DNA from 4 places in the Margalitia sp. FSL K6-0131 genome. Region 1 is predicted to be linked to each of the others. Evidence: riboswitches for the same ligand, from Rfam matches in the RefSeq annotation. Region 1 holds a riboswitch; each other region holds the start of a gene.
The links. Region 1 has a riboswitch for S-adenosylmethionine ahead of NSQ59_RS08045 (methionine ABC transporter ATP-binding protein). Riboswitches for the same ligand answer to the same signal wherever they lie in the genome.
Positions count from the first base shown of each region.

Region 1 (4,970 bases):
TTCTTAATAATCTTTTTAAATGCTCTAATATGATGGATTGTATAACAAAAAGGCTCCGGAACCCCGGAGCTTAGATGATATATTATTTTACTGGTACTACTGCACCTTTCCATTCTTTTAAGATGAAGTCCTGAATTTCTTTTGAATGTAATACATCCACTAGCGTTTTGATTGCTTTTTTATTTTCATCACCTTTACGTACCGCAATAACGTTTACATATGGCGATTCCTTTCCTTCAATCGCAATAGAGTCTTTTAGAGGATTTAGACCAGCATCAATGGCGAAATTAGAGTTAATAACAACTGCGTCCCCTTCTCCATTTTTATATAATGTTGTTAACAGGGCTGGATCGTAATTATATTCGAATTTAAGGTGTTTAGGATTATCGACAATATCTTTTAATGTTGCTTTTGTTTTATCAACACCATCTTTAAGCTTAATAAGTCCATTCGCTTCAAATAAGGATAAAATTCGGCCATGGTCAGAAACAGAATTACTCATGATAATCTTCGCTCCATTTGGAAGGTCTTTCAGTGACTTATATTTTTTCGAATAAACTCCCATTGGCTCAATATGAATCTTACCAGCAACCGCGAACTTATATCCATTTTCTTTCATTTGTAAATTTAAATAAGGAATATGCTGAAAATAGTTTGCATCAAGTTCTCCAGAATCTAATGCTTTATTTGGCATTACATAATCTGAATACTTTACAATTTGTAAATCAATTCCTTTTTTCTTCAAAATCGGCTTGGCTTTTTCTAAAATGACAGCATGTGGTGTATTAGATGCACCCACAACTAATTTTGTATCGCTATTACTAGATGAATTTTTCGTTCCGCAAGCAGCCAGTGAAACAATTAATAAAGAAGCTATGAAAATACCTAACCATTTTTTCATTTCTTAACCCTCCTGATGTTTTTAACGTTTATCTATTTTTTTTGTTATAAAATCTCCAAGAAATTGGATGATAAACACGATAATTAAAACTAGAATAGTAGCAAATACAGTTACATCATTTCGGCCTCTTTCAAAACCGTCCATATATGCAACATTTCCTAAACCACCGGCGCCAATTGCTCCGGCCATCGCTGTGTAACCGACAATAGCAATAGCAGTGACCGTTATACCTGAAACAATAGCGGGCATTGATTCTGGTAATAATACTTTAAAAATAATTGTACCTGTTGAGGCACCCATTGATTTTGCTGCTTCAATGACACCTTTGTCTATTTCACGAAGACCAATTTCCACAAGCCTAGCATAGAATGGAGCAGCCCCAATAATTAAGGCCGGTAAAGCTGCTGTTTCTCCAATAATTGTTCCTACAAGTAATTTCGTAAAAGGGATTAGTAGGACGATTAAGATAATAAACGGTATGGACCGAAATATATTAACGACAGCGGAAATAATCGAATGGATAAATCGATTTTCCCATGCTTGACCTTTAGCAGTAAGAAATAGTAAAAGTCCTAAAATAATACCTAAAATGAAAGTGGCGAGAACAGACCAAAAAGACATATATAATGTTTCCCATACAGCCTCTTTCATTGATAGCCATTCAACATCCGGAAAAAATTTCTCCATCATTTTACTTCATCACCTCCACGCCAACTTGCTGTTCTTTCAAATAATGGATTGCTTGCTCCATTTCTTTTTCGTGACCAACAATTTGTAAAAATAAGGTTCCATAGGAGCCATTCTGCGTTTGTGAAATATTCCCTTGCAAGATATTAATGGATAATGGAAACTCCCTAATTAAATTTGTTATAATCGGCTGCTCTGTTGAACCACCAATAAAGGTTAATTTTATTACGAGTCCATCCGGATACTTTTGCAGTAAATGGGAAACTACTTCTTTTGTATCTTCCTGTTCGGATACTTGCTGAACAAATCGTTTTGTAATTTGCTGCTGCGGGTTTTTAAAGACCTCCAGAACTGGTCCTGTTTCTACTATCTTCCCATTTTCCATCACTGCGACCCGATGGCATATTTTGCGAATGACGTGCATTTCATGTGTAATTAAAACAATGGTTAATCCCAATTGTTTATTGATGTCTACTAATAAATCTAAAATCGAATCTGTAGTTTGTGGATCAAGCGCTGAAGTAGCCTCATCACAAAGAAGAACCTTCGGATTATTAGCTAATGCACGAGCTATCCCTACTCTTTGCTTTTGTCCTCCACTTAATTGGGATGGATATGCATTTTCTCTACCCTCAAGCCCGACAAGCTTAATAAGCTCATCAACTCTCTTCATACGTACTTTTTTTGGTACACGGGCAATTTCTAATGGGAAGGCAATATTTTCACGCACGGTTCGAGACCATAATAGATTAAAATGCTGAAAAATCATGGCAATATCTTGTCTAGCTTTTCTCAATGCTTTGCCTTTTATTTTGGAAATCTCCTGCCCTGCTACTCGAACAACACCCGAGGTAGGAAGCTCCAATCCATTTAACATACGAATAAGTGTACTCTTTCCGGCACCAGAATATCCGATTACTCCAAAGATTTCCCCTTCCTTGATTTGCAAATCAATATTATCAACCGCAGTGACCACTTTATTTTTCGTTTTAAATTGTTTTCTCACTTGTTGAATCGTAATCAAATTATTTCCACCTTCTTTTCCCGAAATGTTCCAAATAAAAATGCCTCTCTGCAATGAGCAGAAAGGCACGCAAATATGATGTCCTTTCTCTCATCTTCCAAAACAATACAAGATTGTTTTGTGTGAATTGGCACCATTTCAGTTATGAACTGATGGTTGCCGGGTTTCATAGGGCACATCCCTCCACCTCTCTTGATAAGAGCACACATTTATTCAATTGAAATTAAGTTCATATAATTACGAAAGTGATTGTAACACGCAAAGAATTAACATGTCAAAGGAAAATTATACATTTCTAAAAAGAAACCGCTTCCGCTTGTTCGTCATAATCTCGACATAACCAAAAAACGGATTCTAACAATAGAAAATGCCGGAATGAACCCTCGTAAACAACATGATTATATTTTCTTAATTGTGATAATCGAATATTCCCGCTTAATAGATCCATTGCAATTGGTTTTCCCATTATCATTTTCGTATCTATTTCATCTACTTGATTCGTTTTTTCAAAGGAAAATTCATTTTTAGAAAACCAAACGACCCAAGTTTCCTTTTCTATACATATACAAAAAGTAAGAGGTTCATTTGGCAACAAGGCCTGTATGTGATTCCGGGCAAAAAAATGATATTTTAATTTTGTTAAGCAGCTTTCCATATAATCATCCCATTCAATCGTTATTTAACTGTAAAATACTTTAAACATCTCCTTATCTCCTCCTAAAATTTATCTGCAATTTTCGCGTTTAAAAACAAAAAAGGACAACAATCATCAAATCACGACTGTTATCCTACTTATTTCCCAAGAAATATGTGATATTTTGGATATATTACTACCTATTTGTAATATTCGTTCTAAAGTGTTTTTAATTTTTCGAATATGAATGGAACAGAATGAAATGCATAAATTTTTTCCCTTAATACTCCGTTTTGAAAAAGGAGTAGGCAAGGGACACTTTCTATTTGAAATTTTTCGGCAAGTTGTGGAGAGTAATTTAAATCTGTTTTATACATTTGTAAGGAAGGTAAAAGTTCTTCTGTTATTCTGAGAATCTTACCCGCAACCTGGCATGTACCACATAAAGGAGTATATAAATAGAGGGTATAACTTTTATCTTGCATTACCATCATTTCGCTGATTTCTTCATATGTTAAATCGTTCACGTTCTATCATCCTATCTATGGAAAAACACCTTGGAAGAACCAAGGTGTTTTTGATTAATCTTCGTTAATCATTTCTTGATATTGTTCTGCAGTCAATAATTCGCTTATTTCCTCTTTATTAGATGGTTCCACTACGATCATCCACGCTTTTTCATATGGTGATTCATTTACAAATTCAGGGCTGTCATTTAAATCTTCGTTAACAGCCACAACTTTTCCGCTTATTGGTGCATAAAGCTCGGATACTGTTTTAACAGATTCCACACTCCCGAATGGTTCGTCAGCTTGCACTTCTGTTCCTACCTCAGGAAGCTCCACGAAAACGATGTCGCCTAGCTCAGACTGCGCAAAATCTGTAATTCCGATGCGAACATTACCGCCTTCATCTTTTACCCACTCATGTTCTTCTGAATAACGTAATTCACTTGGTAAACTCATTGAAAAATCCCTCCATCAATATGTTCAAAAATACAGGTGAAATTCCCATAATAATATGTACTCACCCAACTTGCGTTTAAAGTCGAAATTCGACTTATGATATTAATACATAACAAGTTAATATTTACATAAAAGTTGTATGTAAATCAAGAATTTACTACATTCTTATCCCCATTTTTGTGCAAATTCTTCTTCCTTGAATCCAACTGTTACATCTTTCCCATCTGTAACTAGTGGCCGCTTCATTAACATTCCATCAGAAGCAAGTATATCAAGTAATTCATCTTCTGATGCACTTTTTATTTTATCTTTTAATCCGAGTTCCCGATATTTTTGTCCACTCGTATTAAAGAACTTTTTTAAATCTAATCCACTTAAATGGTAGAGCTTTTTTAATTCCTCTTTAGATGGCGGCGAGTCCACAATATGAATTTCTATCAATTCATGCTTATGACTCTCTAACCATTTTTTTGCTTTTCGGCAAGTACCGCATTTAGGATACCAATAAAACGTCAATGCCATCTGCGTTTCACTTCCTTTCTCATGGATAGTACAATCATGCTGCAATAATACTATTTCGACACAAATTTTATTTTACCTTCTATGCTAATAGCAAATTTATTGATTTTTATCCTATTCCCATTTGCGTTTTAGCTGAAAAAATTCTTGTATATAACCATAGGTTGAAACAGGAGACATGATCATTTGATAGGCCAAAATAAAGAGAATAAAACCGATAAAGTTTTTTCGAATTCGAAG
Region 1 covers NZ_JBBOZS010000001.1:1,678,021-1,682,990, reverse strand. The annotation lists gene NSQ59_RS08055 (MetQ/NlpA family ABC transporter substrate-binding protein) at 83-901, opposite strand; gene NSQ59_RS08050 (methionine ABC transporter permease) at 923-1,591, opposite strand; gene NSQ59_RS08045 (methionine ABC transporter ATP-binding protein) at 1,593-2,612, opposite strand; SAM riboswitch class I at 2,700-2,814, opposite strand; gene NSQ59_RS08040 (hypothetical protein) at 2,908-3,267, opposite strand; gene NSQ59_RS08035 (thioredoxin family protein) at 3,465-3,773, opposite strand; gene gcvH (glycine cleavage system protein GcvH) at 3,828-4,211, opposite strand; gene NSQ59_RS08025 (arsenate reductase family protein) at 4,377-4,733, opposite strand; gene NSQ59_RS08020 (glycosyltransferase family 2 protein) at 4,845-4,970, opposite strand, start outside.

Region 2 (4,970 bases), 840 kb from region 1:
AGCTTTTTTTCGCTAAAGCATCTGTAAGTTAAAGCGAGTTTGATAAATAAGCGGAGAAATTCCTCTTAATTACGAAATAGGACTGAAAATAGCTTTAATAGACGGAAAAATTCCGACTATTGACTCGAAAAACGTGAAAATGGGTCATTTTACTTTGCTTAAGCGGAAAACCTCCGCTTATATACCTCGAACCGAGTTCTTTTCTGCGGTTTAACCGGAAAAAATCCGCTTATTTTAAATATCACTGGTTACTCCATTAAGGATAAGACTTTTTATGTTTCAAAAAACCAAATGAACCTTATTTAGATGCGTTGTGGGGAGCATTCGCTCTGTCTCCTTAGCCCCACTAATCCAGCCGTGAAAGTTACCCATTAAAATCAAATCAACTATCTCTGTAATCGCAACATAATCCACGTACTAAACCACAAAAAATTCACACATCCTCCAATAATTATTTCATATTCTGTGATTTACTATGTGAATTAGGAAACGATAAGCAATTAAAATTCGCCAAAATGTTGATAAATTAATAAAAACGCACTGTGAATGATAGTGTGAATTCAAGTGCGTTTTGCTATGTGTTTTATAATGTTTACACCTCTAAAGTAAACCCGTTACTAATATTTTTGGGAAGGTTATTCTTTATCCAAAAAATTCGTATAAGTCTCCACCCACTGGGAAAACGGAAGATTGGGGTCCCAAGTTACCATATTGATTGCTTTTGCGCATCCCCAATCTAAAACGCGCTGCTGAAGCATATGTATTTTCAGGCGATTTTTTACTGCCTCTTTATTTTTTATATCATCCAAATAAACATTTAAAAGATGTTTCGCTATCTCCTGTTCCCCGTTATCCATATAATAAATCATCATCTTTATTAAATCCGAAACAGGATCTCCGAAATAAGCATTAGTGAAGTCGAATACCCCACTGATTTCCCAGCCATTCAAACCGTTGTTAATCAAAAAGTTACCGGGCTTAAAATCACCCATCACGAATGTTGGGGAAGTAAATGTTTCGAAGCTTTGTCTAGAGCCCTCCAACAATGTTTCTGTCCATTTTATATCATCCGTTGTAATCACGGAGTATTTCTTCGCATCTTCTAACCAAAACATAATTCTGTTATACAGCCATTTTACATAGCCTTCTTTAAATGGAACTATCCCAAAATGCCCGGTATCAAGCTCACCGAATTGCTTCACTTTCCAACGATGGAACTCCCTTAAAGTTTCTGCAATTGCTTCAGCAAGTCGATGCTTGTCCTCTGCATTCAATAAAGCTTGAAAGTGACCGGAATTCATATGCTCCCCTTGGAGGCATGGCATAAGCGAATAGCTCCAACCGAATATTTCTTCCGAATCGTCTATCCTATATGGAATGGGAACCTTTACTTTTGTTCTTTTATGGAGATTTTCAATAAAAAATTTTTCCTCCACCAATTGTCCAGGATACAAAGGGTTTCCCTTCAACACAAATTTCCCTTCCGTTGATGTGATAAGCATCGTCTGTCCCATTGCCCCATTTGCCGTTTTCGTAGAGGAAACCAGCTGTCCTAAATGAAATTTATCCAGCATAAGCTGCAATTGCTCGTTATGGATATGGCCTAATTTATTGGAAGCAAAAATGATTTCCGTTGTCATTTAACAACCTTCTTTAGCTTTTGTTCTAATTCATCCTTCTGACGCAGGTGATGGCGGGAATGCATGCCGACTAAATCGTACCACTCCCTCGCATTTAGCCAGCCAAATCCCCCATGTTTCACTTTGTAATTTGGATTGATACCATCCACTTTCATTTCCCATTCTCTCATTCTTTCGATTACCTGATCCAGTCTGTTCGTAAGTTCTTCTCTGCTTGCCGAATTGTTTGGCGGGGAATTTAATTCAGTTGGTAATTTGATTTTAATAGGGGGAAAGCCGCCTAATTTATATAAATTCTCCCCGAACTCCGTTTTTCCAAGCGTTTGCTCTTCCTTTGCTAATGCACAGGCTTCCATATAATCTAGGTACTCATTGGCAACAACAATCAAATGGTCATACATTTGCCCAATAGACCAAACACCTTCAGCCGAAATATATTGTAACTGCTCTAATGAATAGTTTTGCAAATCTTTTTTGAACGTTTCCAGCACTTCATGATCACTCATTAAACCCTCTCCCTTTTAGGCCAGCCCCTCGTTGATTAAGAAACTCTTTTTTTATAAAACAAAAAGATAAATTGATATAATCCAAAGACCACCGTCAGCATAAGAATGACTGGAAATTTTCGCTCGGCAGGAATGAAAAAGTATACAATCATCATAGTGAGCAGAAAGATAAAATAACCAATATTAAATGCTTTTTTGAAGGTCATAGAAAAACCCCCCTTTTATGTGTCCTACAGCTTAACATTAGTTTATACAAATTTATACATTAGGATATCATCAACATACTCATTTTCACTCATCTTGAATTCTTTTATTTTACGTCCCTCTTCCAAGAACCCGATACTCTTGTATAAGGATATTGCTCTAAGGTTGGTTGACAATACTCCTAAGCTTACCTTTTCGATAAAAAGATTTTTCTCTGCCCAGTCTAATAATGCTTTCAAGAGCATTTTTCCAATTCCCATCCCTCTGTATTCTTTCTTAACCAGCATGCTTAAAGAACCAGTGTGTGATAATCTTTTACGATTATCAGATTGAAATACTATCCAGCCGACAACCCCGCCATCTATTTCAGCCACAAGCATTGTCTCTTTTTCATTTTCGATTATCTTATGAATCCATTCTTTTTGTTCCTGTATGGATGGTTTCTCAATTTCTTCAGGTACTGAAATGAAAAATTCCCTCTCACAAATGATAGAATACTCTAAATCCAAAATTTGCTTAGCATCCTTTAAAGCTGCAGTCCTAATAATGCATTTCACATTATTTTTGAATACAGGCATTCCTCTTCCTCCAAATGATTTTTTATTAATCTTCGACATTTGCTATAAAATTCCTGCTGTATGAAAACTTTCCATAATCTAAAAAAAGATATGTAGCATTTCATAAATTATTCTAATTTTATGGATTGCGCCTGTTCCGGTGTCCGTTTTCGGTTGCCACTAAATTGTTGGCATAAAAAATGGAAATAGAAATAAATATAAGTTGACAAATAGGAATTATAGGATTTATTCTATTATCAATAATAAAATTAACATGTCATGGAAACTTATCCAGAGAGGTGGAGGGACTGGCCCGATGAAACCTCAGCAGCAGATTCCAATGGAATCCTGTGCTAATTCCTGCAAGCATATGCTTGGAAGATAAGTTGAGGTTCATAAGTATTCGAGTAATCCTCTTCTTATCTTTATTCATTAAAAAGGAGTGGATTTTTTTATGGGTAAATTACTAAGGGAAGCTGTTGAAACTAGAAGGAACGAATTAATTAGTAAGTTAATTGAACTTGATCAATATAAAAAAGACGGCAAGCATTTATTTGAGTTAACCTTATCGGATTTGGAATATGAATATTTTAAAATTCAATCAAAAAACCACCCTCACAGCGGTATCGATTCCATCCGGTGGAGAAATTTTTAAATTGGAAAATGCAAATATCCCTTTCTAGAAAGGGATATCTGCTTTTATATTAAGCTTGTATAAAATCCGGGTTCATGAAAGTTGGATTAGGATACTTGTAGAATCCTTCCCCTGTTCCTCTTCCAAGCTTTCCTTTATCGATATACTCGGATTTCAATAAATCAGCAAGTTTTTTATAGTCAGGGTTACCTGTTGCTTCCGCTTTGGCGAGTGTAATATTATAAGCGGTTGTGATTCCAACCACATCTAAAATCGCAAATGGACCCATTGGTGCTCCTGTTGCTACCATCCATGTTTTATCAATGGTTTCCGGATCGGCAATTTCATTTAATAACAACATTTGCGCTGCATCTAAAAGCGGAACTAATAATGAATTTAAAATATACCCTGGCTGCTCTTTTTGCAATGGTAATGCAACCATTCCGATGGCTTTGGCAAAATCAATTACATCCTCAAATACTTTCGCGTCCGTTCCAGGATGCTTCATGATTTCCGCAGTATTGTTTTTCCAAATTTCATTCGCGAAGTGCAAATTTAAGAATTTTTGCGGACGGCCTGTCGCCTCTGCAAATTGGCTTGGCAATAATGTCGATGAGTTGCTCGCAAAAATCGTTTTTTCCGGAGCTACTTTTCCTAGTTCTTTATAAAAATCTGTTTTTATTTGAACCACTTCAGGGATTGCTTCAATCACTAGATCCGCCTCAGCAGTTGCTTTTGCTAAATCACTGTAAAAGGAAATTCGATTAAAAGCGGAATTTACTTCTTCCTCTGTTGCTTTTAAATCTTCTTGATAACGTTGTTTCAAATCCGAGATTCTATCTTTTGCTTTGCCTAATACTTCATCATTAATGTCATATACATTTACATTAAAGCCTTTGAAAGCAATTTGGTAAGCAATTTGACTTCCTAAAACGCCGCTTCCTGCAACGGTGATATTTTTGTAATTCATCGTATTTTCTCCTCTTTTCTTAAAAGAAGCTTCCTTATTAATATCTTTTATTACCCCCTAATTATAACAACGTTTTAAATTAAATAAAAATTAGATATACTAATTAATAATTAAGTAATACTTAATATAGGAGCAAAAGATGAATCTTGAACAATTACAATATATCGTCGAAATTTCCAAATCCGGGTCCTTAACGATGGCGGCCCAAAAATCGCATATTACTTTGTCGGCAATCAGCCAATCCATTTCATTGTTAGAAAGTGAATTGGGGGTAACGCTATTTTCAAGGTCACGGGGGCAAAGTGCTGCACCAACACCTGAAGGAAAGGTGATTATTGAAAAAGCAGCGGAAATATTAATGAAAGTGAATGAGCTAAAAGAAGAAGCGAATAGCTTCAACCATACACTGTCAGGTGAATTAAGAATCGCTACGATTCCTGGTCCCACCCACTTACTTGT
Region 2 covers NZ_JBBOZS010000001.1:840,990-845,959, reverse strand. The annotation lists gene NSQ59_RS04255 (phosphotransferase family protein) at 636-1,640, opposite strand; gene NSQ59_RS04250 (DinB family protein) at 1,637-2,146, opposite strand; gene NSQ59_RS04245 (hypothetical protein) at 2,182-2,352, opposite strand; gene NSQ59_RS04240 (GNAT family N-acetyltransferase) at 2,395-2,928, opposite strand; SAM riboswitch class I at 3,192-3,295, shown strand; gene NSQ59_RS04235 (Fur-regulated basic protein FbpA) at 3,362-3,562, shown strand; gene NSQ59_RS04230 (3-hydroxyacyl-CoA dehydrogenase) at 3,612-4,511, opposite strand; gene NSQ59_RS04225 (LysR family transcriptional regulator) at 4,651-4,970, shown strand, end outside.
Region 2: linked by a shared signal. The riboswitch ahead of NSQ59_RS04235 (Fur-regulated basic protein FbpA) and the one ahead of NSQ59_RS08045 (methionine ABC transporter ATP-binding protein) in region 1 are both predicted to bind S-adenosylmethionine.

Region 3 (4,970 bases), 580 kb from region 1:
CGACTGATATCTTCTGTGAAGCTCAAATCTAGGTTTATCCCGTGGGCATCTTTTCCTTCATTAACAAGTTTGTTAGTGGCCACTTGGAGCTGCTCCTCATTTCGGTCTAACAAAATAACCTTGTACCCGGATGAGGATAGTACATCTGTAATGGCAAAACCAAGTCCTTGTGCAGCTCCTGTGATCAATGCAATTTTGTTACGATTCAATTGAAAAACCTCCTCGATATACTATTTTTAAGGTGTTAGGAGAACTTTTACCCCTTCGCCACTATGGGAAATTTGAAAAGCTTCTTTATAGTCCTCTAGTGGTAAGTGGTGAGTTAAGGCAGGCTGTATGTTGAGCTTTTTACTCGAAATTAAGTCTTCCATCAAGTCCCAAGTGCTCCACATTCTTCGTCCATGTATTCCATAAAGAGTTGCCTCTTTAAAAACAAGATCATTTGATAGATTAAGAGAAACATTGCCAGGAAATAGACCTGCTAGTACGACCTGCCCACCCTTTCGCAAATGAGGCAGTGCTTCTTGAAGTGCCCGTTCATTCCCGGTGGTCTCTATGATGACATCTGGAATATTAGTGCCAGTTAATACATCGGTACTCTTTGATGTAAGGGGATTCCAAGCTGTAACATCCGCGCATTCAGAAGCTATCTTCAAGCGATTTGGCTGGATGTCGCTAATTGAAACGGATTCCGCTCCAAGTGCCATACAAGAACATGCTGAAAATATTCCAATAGGACCGGCTCCGAGAACAGCCACTCGTTTCCCTGTAATATCCGCTTTCTGAGCAGCATGAACCCCTACTCCTAATGGTTCTAATACAGAGGCAATTTCATCCGGAATACTGGAAGGGATTTTTCTGACGCAAATCGCCGGAACTGTTGCATATTCTGCAAAACAACCGTTTGTTTGCAAGCCAAATAATTGTAGGTTCTCACAAATATGGGGATTCCCACTCAAACAAAGCTGACAATGACCACATGGGATGTGTGTCTCGACGCTTACACGGTCTCCCTTCGATAAAGAGGTAACTTTTCTTCCAATATCCACTACTTCTCCAACACATTCATGTCCCATAATTCCTGGAATCTGGATGTTTGCATTAGCAGCCCAAGGGTTCCAGTCATAAATATGCAAGTCAGTACCGCAAATCGCTGCTATTTTAATAGAAAGCAATACTTCATTATCCTTAGGGATGGGAATTTCCCTATGTTGTATGGTGGCACCAGGGCCAGGATTAACTTTTGCAAGTGCACGCATCCTATCACCTCCTGTTTATATAATTCAAATTATTATGTTATCTCAAAGGAATGTCCAATACCAATTTATATATTGGATATAGGGAAAAGCTCGCTTGCTGCATAAAGGGATAATTCATTACTAATTCGTATAATAGGAAGGTTGTTTTAAAAATAATTAATCTAGGATGAGCAACCCGACATCATTTCTCATAATTGCATTCCATTAGGATGTATGCTATGACTGAATTAGAATTTATAAGATATGGGTGGAAAAGATAATGAAAGTAAAAGTGCTGTTCATCGCTCCTTATGAAGCAATGGTGAATTTAGTAGAAGAGTGTAGCGAAAAAGAAAGGGAGTTGGATGTTCAAATTAAGATTGGGAATCTTCAAGAAGGGGTTGGCAGTATTCTATTATATAATTTTAGTTAAGAATTTTATTAAAAAAGAGGGATAGGATATGGCATATTGCAAAGTTCGTCAAGCAGAAATACACTATGAAGAATTTGGGGAAGGGAAACCAATTATTATGATACACGGTTATACACCCGACCATCGATTAATGACTGGATGTATGGAACCTATATTTACAAAGAGAGATGGATGGAGACGTATTTATATTGATCTGCCAGGTATGGGTTTAACAAAAAATTATCATGTCATAAGTAGTTCTGATGAAATGTTGGATGCTGTTTTAGAATTTATTCAAACGATAATTCCTAATCAAGAGTACATAATCGCAGGAGAATCATATGGTGGTTACTTAGCTAGGGGCGTTATTCAAAAGCAAAAAGAAAAGGTACTAGGTGCAGCATTTATTTGTCCTGTTATCATTCCTTTTTCAGAAGGAAGAACAGTTGAGAAACATAAAATATTGAAAACAGATGAAAGATTTATTGAAAAATTATCAAAGGAAGAATTAGAGGATTTTAGAAATAATAATGTTGTGCTTGATGAATACACTTGGTTAAGATACAACCAAGAGATTTTAAGTGGCTGTAAAATTGGAGATGAAAAGTTTTTAGATAAGGTTAAGAATAAATATGGATTTACTTTTGAGATTGATCAATCTGTTTTTAATAAACCTAGTGTATTCCTTTTAGGAAGACAAGACTCTTCAGTTGGATACAAAGATGCACTTGGTTTATTAAACAAGTATCCACGAGGTACATTTGCTATATTGGATAGAGCTGGTCACAATTTGCAAATTGAACAACCACACCTTTTTAATCATTTAGTAAATGAATGGTTGGATCGAATGGAAGAGTCTATTAATCATAATTTATGATATGCGATAAGATTGTGAAATAATTTACTAAAGCACAGCCATGTCACCTAACGACAATTATCTAACTATAAATATTTGAATAAAAAAGAGCATGCCATTAATCCAAAAAAAATATTTTCACAATAAAAATAAAATTGACTTTTCTGAAACCATTGTGTATCCTATACAAATAGGATGTAAATTTAATTTCATATTGTATCTCTTATAAAGAGTAGTGGAGGGACTGGCCCTATGAAGCTCGGCAACCTTTCATGTTTAACATGAATTGGTGCTAAATCCTGCAAAACATTAGTTTTGAAAGATAAGAGAGGACGTACCTACTTGTTAATCCAAGGCCTCTCTATTTATGAGCGGCCTTTTCTTTTTAACTTTTGGATTAATGATGCTCCTTTTTACTAATTCCTTCTTCATTAAATAAGGCATATCGTCTATAAAAAGAAGGTAAAAAAACAAAATTTAACCACATTTTAATCCGATTATTCCAATATGTTTAATGCTTTTAAAGGAGAATTATTATGTATTGTATGGACCTAACTGGGAAAGTAGCCATTGTAACTGGCGGAGCACAAGGAATCGGTAAAGCAATTGTCGATGCTCTTTTAGACTGTGGAGCAAAGGTAGCAGCAATCGATATAAACGTTGACCCACAACAAACAACTAATCATTTGCTCTATCTTCAGGCGAATGTTGCAAAAAGTGAACAAGTCGAAGAAATGGTGCAAACGGTGACCAAAACTTTTGGAAGGGTAGATATTTTAGTCAATAATGCCGGAGTTTCTTCCTTGGATTATGCCGTCGATATTAAAGAGAGTGATTGGGATCGTGTAATGGATGTGAATGCAAAGGGAGTTTACTTATGCAGTCAAGCCGTCGCACGTTACTTAAAAGAACAAGGTGAAGGAGGAAAAATTATTAATATTTCTTCGCAAGCAGGTAAAAATGGCTATCGATTAATGGGGAGCTATGTAGCTTCTAAACATGCTGTATTAGGTTTTACAAAGGTTATGGCCATCGAATTAGCAAAAGATCAAATAAATGTTAACGCCGTATGTCCTGGAATCGTTGAAACAGATATGAAAAGAAATGAAAGAGTTATAGGAGGTAAGTTGAGAGGATTAAATGCAGAAGCTATTAAAGATGAGGATATTTCACAAGTACCATTAGGAAGAACAGCAACACCTCAAGATATTGCCAATGTCGTTGTTTTCCTAGCATCAAAATACTCCGATTATATGACAGGCCAAGGGATTAATGTAACAGGTGGTATGACAATGCACTAATGATCCATAAACTGGAGGGAATAGAAATGCCTACTATACAAAAAGAAAATAAAGGAAGTGCACTTGCTCTTTTGCCCTTGCTAATCTTTGTATTGCTTTTTATCGGTACAGGGCTACTTTCAAAAGACTTTTCAAAAATGCCATTAAGTGTCGCGATTATTGTTGCAGGTGCGATTGCACTTTTAATGAATAGGAAAGAGACGTTATCGAAAAAGGTTGATATCTTTTGTAAAGGGGCTGGGCACCCAAATATTATCTTAATGGTAATAATCTTTATTTTGGCCGGAGCTTTTGCAGGTGTTGCTAAGGAAATGGGTGCTGTAGAATCAACGGTTAATCTTGGATTGTCCTTTCTTCCCGCAAATTTATTAATGGTGGGACTATTTGTTATCGCCTGCTTTATTTCCACCTCGATGGGAACCTCAATGGGCACAGTTGTTGCACTTGCTCCTATTGGGATAGGAATTGCAGGACAAACAGATATTTCGATGGCATTGGCGATGGCTACTGTTATTGGAGGAGCAATGTTTGGTGATAACCTATCAATGATTTCAGATACAACGATTGCAGCAGTAAGAACTCAAAACACGCAAATGAAGGACAAATTCAAAGTCAATTTCTTTATTGTGCTGCCTGGGGCCATTCTAACTGCAATCATTCTTGGAATTATCACACTTGGTAATCATGCAAATATAGGTGGGGAACATCCTTATGAAATCATTAAGGTTCTTCCTTATGTTGCTGTCCTTATAGCAGCTCTTGTAGGAGTGAATGTTTTAATCGTATTACTTGGAGGAACGATATTTGCTGGCATAATTGGTATGGCCTATGGATCTTATGATTTGCTCGGCTTTTTGCAAACCGTTGCCAAAGGTGTCATGAGTATGGAGGATCTTGCCATTGTAGCTATTATGATAGGCGGGGTAGTTGAACTTATTAAATATAATGGCGGAATTGATTTTCTATTAAATTTCGTAACTAGTAAAATTAAATCTAAAAAGGGTGCTGAATTTGGGATTGCAGGCTTGGTTAGTGTGGCTGATATTGCGACGGCTAATAATACGATTTCCATTGTCATTACAGGCCCTTTAGCGAAAAATATTGCAGATGAATACCATATCGATTTAAGAAAGTCAGCTAGTATACTCGATCTGTTCTCCAGC
Region 3 covers NZ_JBBOZS010000001.1:1,094,634-1,099,603, forward strand. The annotation lists gene NSQ59_RS05400 (SDR family NAD(P)-dependent oxidoreductase) at 1-209, opposite strand, end outside; gene NSQ59_RS05405 (alcohol dehydrogenase catalytic domain-containing protein) at 237-1,259, opposite strand; gene NSQ59_RS05410 (hypothetical protein) at 1,519-1,671, shown strand; gene NSQ59_RS05415 (alpha/beta fold hydrolase) at 1,700-2,527, shown strand; SAM riboswitch class I at 2,727-2,835, shown strand; gene NSQ59_RS05420 (SDR family NAD(P)-dependent oxidoreductase) at 3,043-3,807, shown strand; gene NSQ59_RS05425 (Na+/H+ antiporter NhaC family protein) at 3,834-4,970, shown strand, end outside.
Region 3: linked by a shared signal. The riboswitch ahead of NSQ59_RS05420 (SDR family NAD(P)-dependent oxidoreductase) and the one ahead of NSQ59_RS08045 (methionine ABC transporter ATP-binding protein) in region 1 are both predicted to bind S-adenosylmethionine.

Region 4 (4,970 bases), 1.2 Mb from region 1:
ACACAACACTAAATCTAAAGTTTTGGAGAAATCAAAAGCTTAAAAGTCTGTTAGATAGATACAACCATTTGCGTCATACTTAAGTGAACCGCCGTATACCGAACGGTACGTACGGTGGTGTGAGAGGTCGGGGGTTAGTCACCCCCTCCTACTCGATTGCTGGGTATTGGTGTTTTTGGTTTACAAGGAAGTTATATACAAAACACTGACATTATTTTTTTATATTGTCTTATAATTGTGAACAGCCAAGAAGGGAGTGTATTCAATGGCCTTCCATCAACAAAAGATGTTAAGGTAACAAGTCAGTTAAAGAAGGATATTTTCTTTTATTATCGAATAATAAATAAACCAAAATTAAAAGGGTGATAGCGAATAAAAGTAAAATTAAGTATCCAATTGGACGACAAAACGGAAAAATCTATTGTTAACAGGCTTCGAAGTGCTGGCTGTGTATTTGCAGAAGAGGAAGCTCAAATACTTATTTCAGAGGCACATTCTTTAGACGACCTCAACCAAAAGGTGAAAATGCGAGCAGATGGTCTGCCGCTTGAATACGTCATTGGATGGGCAGAGTTTTGTGGTCTGCGGATAGAAGTGGAACAGGGAGTTTTCGTACCTCGGAAACGTACGGAATTTCTTGTTCGTCAGGCAGCAGACCTGTCTTGTTCTGGAGATATAGTCGTTGACCTCTGTTGTGGCTCAGGTGCTGTAGGTGCTGCTCTGGCGGCAACACTCGGGGGTATTTCCTTGTACTGTGCTGACATCGATCCGGTCGCTATTCGATGTACAAGACGAAACGTAACGGATTTCCGGGACTATATTTTTGAAGGTGACTTGTATAATGCTTTACCACAATCGATTAAAGGTCATATAAATTTATTAGTTGCCAACGTTCCGTACGTTCCCACTAAAGCAATCGATATGCTTCCCATGGAGGCACGTCTTTATGAACCAAAGCTAGCCTTAGACGGAGGAGATGACGGCCTAAATATTCAAAGGATGGTAGCTGAAGAAGCTCCATATTGGCTCGCTGCTGGAGGTCAGCTATTGATAGAGACGAGTGAAATCCAAGCACCTCAAACGTTCGAAATCTTTACTAATGCCGGATTAACAACAAATGTAGTTAGAGACTTAGAACTAGATGCTACTGTCGTTATTGGAACTAATAATGCTTTTTTAAATGATTGGCAACAAGATTGTGATTTGTACCTAAAAAAATATAGATAAATACATAAGACCGTCAAATGGACGGTCTATTTATATACGGTGGGATTAATACAATCAGGAAATTAGAACATCTCATTCTATAAAAAAAGAAGGAGGTGTTTTATCAATCATATACTTAAATAGTACCCCAAACACTTTCGGCAATTTCAATTACATGTTTAATCTTCTTCCATTGATCCTCTTCCGTTAACTTGTTCCCCTCTTCCGTACTGGCAAATCCGCACTGAGGACTTATTGCTAGATTTTCTAAAGGAATATTTTTATTTGCCTCATTTATTCTTTCTCTTATTCTGTCTGGGTCTTCTAGTTCTGGGAATTTAGATGTAATGAGTCCTAATACAACGGTTAAATCAGTACGTTTGAAGCTTTTTAAGGGTTCGAAATCACCTGAACGATTATCGTCGTATTCAAGAAAGAGTCCATCTACCTGTAAGTTCGCGAATATGGCATCCGATATCGTATCATATCCACCACTTGTAATATAAGTAGATCGGAAGTTTCCTCTGCAAATATGCATGGTAATTAACATATCATCAGGTCTCTTAGAAATAGCATCATTCAAACAACGAACTCTAGTATCAATGATTTCTTGTACATCCTTACCGTGTTTTTCAACAACTGCTTTGATACGATCTTCTGAAACAAAATCAATCCAGGAAGTATCGTCTAATTGGAGATAACGACAGCCAGCATCATAGAATCCTTGAATTGCTTTTTGATAAGCCGCTACCGTATCACAATAGAACTGCTCTTGATTGTCATGATAATATTCATCACCTTGAATTCTAGTAAATAACATGTTAGGACTAGGGATCGAAAACTTCGCAACCTGGCTTCCATCACCGTATTTTTCTACTGCTTGTTTTAAAAACTTAAAGTGTTCTAACATATAATGGCCATTAAAATCTACTTTACCAACTACTTTAATGGCATTACTTTTTGGTTTGTCACCTTTGAAGTTATTAATATATTCCGCTTCAAACAATTCTACGCCTTCTAAGCCTGCCAAAAAGTCTAAATGCCAATAAGAGCGTCTAAACTCCCCATCTGTGATGGATTTAAGACCAACCTTGATTTCCTTTTGGACAAGTTTCTCAATTTCTGCATCCTCAACAGCCTTTAGGGCATCTGTATCGATTTCCCCATTTGCAAAAGCCTTTCTTGCTTCTTTAATAGGTTCTGTTCGAAGAAAACTGCCTACGTGATCGGCTCTAAATGGTGCTTTAACTAGTGTTTTAGTCATAAAAATCTTTCCCTCTTTCCTTTAAAAAATATAAAAACCTCTTCTCACAAATAAGAAGAGGGGCAATTTCCATATCCGATCTCTTCTTATCTTCAAGCATTCGCTACTGGAATTGGCACAGTACTCCTAAAAGTCTGTTGCCGAGGCTTCGCAGGGCCAGTCCCTCCGCCTCTCTAGATAAGAAAATTCTAAAAATATTTAACTATAAGTTAAGTTACACCTGTTCTGTTATTCTGTCAATGAAAATCTGCAGGGAGCAAGGGGATGATAATGGTTGTGGTATTCGTTATTAACTTCAATGATCCTTATTAATGCTTTTTGAGTTTAATACTGCTGCATACTTCTTCCCTAATATTTACATCCGTTTATAATTTTTGTATAATTTATAATGTTGGTAATTATTTTTAAAGGGAGGGGATTTTTATGATTAAATCAAATTGTATACAAATTGAATTTTACGTTGGTTCAAGCCCCTCAAGTTTAAATTAAGAATGATAAAATTGCAGATTATTTCATTTAGAAGGCCTTCGTAAAAAACGGAGGTCTTTATTTATTTGACTAACATTTAAAAAAGGAGTTTAGTTATGAAGATTAGACCGTATCAAATAGAAGATGAACAGGGATGGGTAAGATGCAGGGTATTGTCCTTTTTGGATACTGCGTATTTTGACAATGTATTAAAGGAAAAGGAAATCTATGAAAACCCAGCAATGGAATTAGTCGCTGAAGAGGAAGGTCAAATAGTCGGATTAATAGATATTGAATACGAAATAAAGGAGAGGACAGTGTGTTCAAGAGGCACTGGACTTGGCGGAATGATATGGCATATTGCCGTCCATCCTGACTTTAGGAGAGAAGGGATCGGTACAAAGCTTTTAAACGAAGCAGAAAGAATTGCTAAAAACAAGGGATTAAATCGATTAGAAGCTTGGACGAGAGACGATGAATGGGTAAATAAGTGGTATGTGAAAAATGGATTCACAAAGGTAGAATCCTACTTACATGTGTACATTGATGGCGGAAATGAGTTGAAAGGAACGATTAAAAGTGAAATGCCTAACTTATTCCCCGTTCAGGCTTTTGCTCATTATGTTGGTGAAGATGTTGAATTAGTAAAGAAAAAGTTTAATAGGGCACATGAATGTGTTTGTTATGAAAAAATGTTGGAGTAAGTAGGTTGCTTAGGCAACCTATAATTTTGTTTTGTGTAAGGAATGTAATAGTTAATAGGGAGGAAAACAAACTCCTATGTTGAAGAATAATATAGTCGATAATACCTGAGTCTCAAAAGGAAATGGTACGAAATGAGAATAAAAGGGGTTCGAATGGTTTGGCTCATAACTTTTCTAATTATCATTTGGGGAATTGGTTTAATTAAATTGCTTATCAATAATGATGAAATGATGGTTGTACTGCTTCCTGTGGTTACTTATCTGTTATTTAGAAAATTATAAACAAAGCATTATTCTAATAGGTTAGCAAAAAATAGAGTATTAAGGGTGTTTTTTATGAAAAGCATTAATTTAGAAGATAATATTTCGAAGTTGAAAAATGTATACAAAATGTCTGATGGCTTAATCAATAAGATTTTATATTCGAATGAAACAACAACCTATTCCAATCATCCAATAGAAATCAGCAGCTTTTTAACACATGTAGATAATATAGATGATACTGTAAGAATAATCTCTATTATCGAGGGGCTGCATAGAAATATTGGTATTAGCTATGAAACGTTGGCTGTTTATTGCGGTATAGATACATTTGAGTTTGAGGAATTTTTACATAGCCCAGCATCTTTGAAAATAGAGAAAAAGTTTATATTAGCTGTTAGAATAATGTATTTGCATTTTGTTTTGAAGGAAAAATATAAAATTGAGACTATTTCCGATTAAATTACATTACCTGGTATAGAAAATTTATTCTTTATTATTGTTATCATTTTCTTATTGTGCCAATATCGATGAGCTAGAGGAAAGGAACCTTCAGCCATACCCTTTAAGAGAAATAATTAGCAGTTATGCAACTGGGAAGGAAAAGATATTTTGGGAATCCACCATTAATGAGGAAATCGATAAAAATAATATTAACTGAAAGCACAATTTATCTGACGTATCCAAAAATAGGTGTGGAAAATAAAAAAGTTAAAACGGACTAAATATCCAAGAAAAGGGTAACCATGCGTGAAAATAATAACAATGGTGAAAGGATCGTGCCCGGAAAGGGAAAGCTCGAGAAGAAACGGTAACAAAAGAGGAAGTATTGTGCCCGGAAAGGGAAAGCTCGAGAAGAAACGGTAACAAAAGAGGAAGTATTGTGCCCGGAAAGGGAGAGCTCGGGAAGAAACGGTAACAATAGAGGAAGTATTGTGCCAAGAAAGGGAAAGCTCGAGAAGAAACGGTAACAAAAGAGGAAGTATTGTGCCCGGAAAGGGAAAGCTCGAGAAGAAACGGGAACAAAAGAGGAAGTATTGTGCCCGAAAAATGGGAGCCTGGGAGGA
Region 4 covers NZ_JBBOZS010000001.1:460,550-465,519, forward strand. The annotation lists gene ltrA (group II intron reverse transcriptase/maturase) at 1-83, shown strand, start outside; gene NSQ59_RS02360 (putative protein N(5)-glutamine methyltransferase) at 397-1,227, shown strand; gene NSQ59_RS02365 (5-methyltetrahydropteroyltriglutamate--homocysteine S-methyltransferase) at 1,343-2,470, opposite strand; SAM riboswitch class I at 2,554-2,654, opposite strand; gene NSQ59_RS02370 (GNAT family N-acetyltransferase) at 3,055-3,642, shown strand; gene NSQ59_RS02375 (hypothetical protein) at 3,796-3,924, shown strand; gene NSQ59_RS02380 (HTH domain-containing protein) at 3,979-4,365, shown strand; gene NSQ59_RS02385 (hypothetical protein) at 4,891-4,970, shown strand, end outside.
Region 4: linked by a shared signal. The riboswitch ahead of NSQ59_RS02365 (5-methyltetrahydropteroyltriglutamate--homocysteine S-methyltransferase) and the one ahead of NSQ59_RS08045 (methionine ABC transporter ATP-binding protein) in region 1 are both predicted to bind S-adenosylmethionine.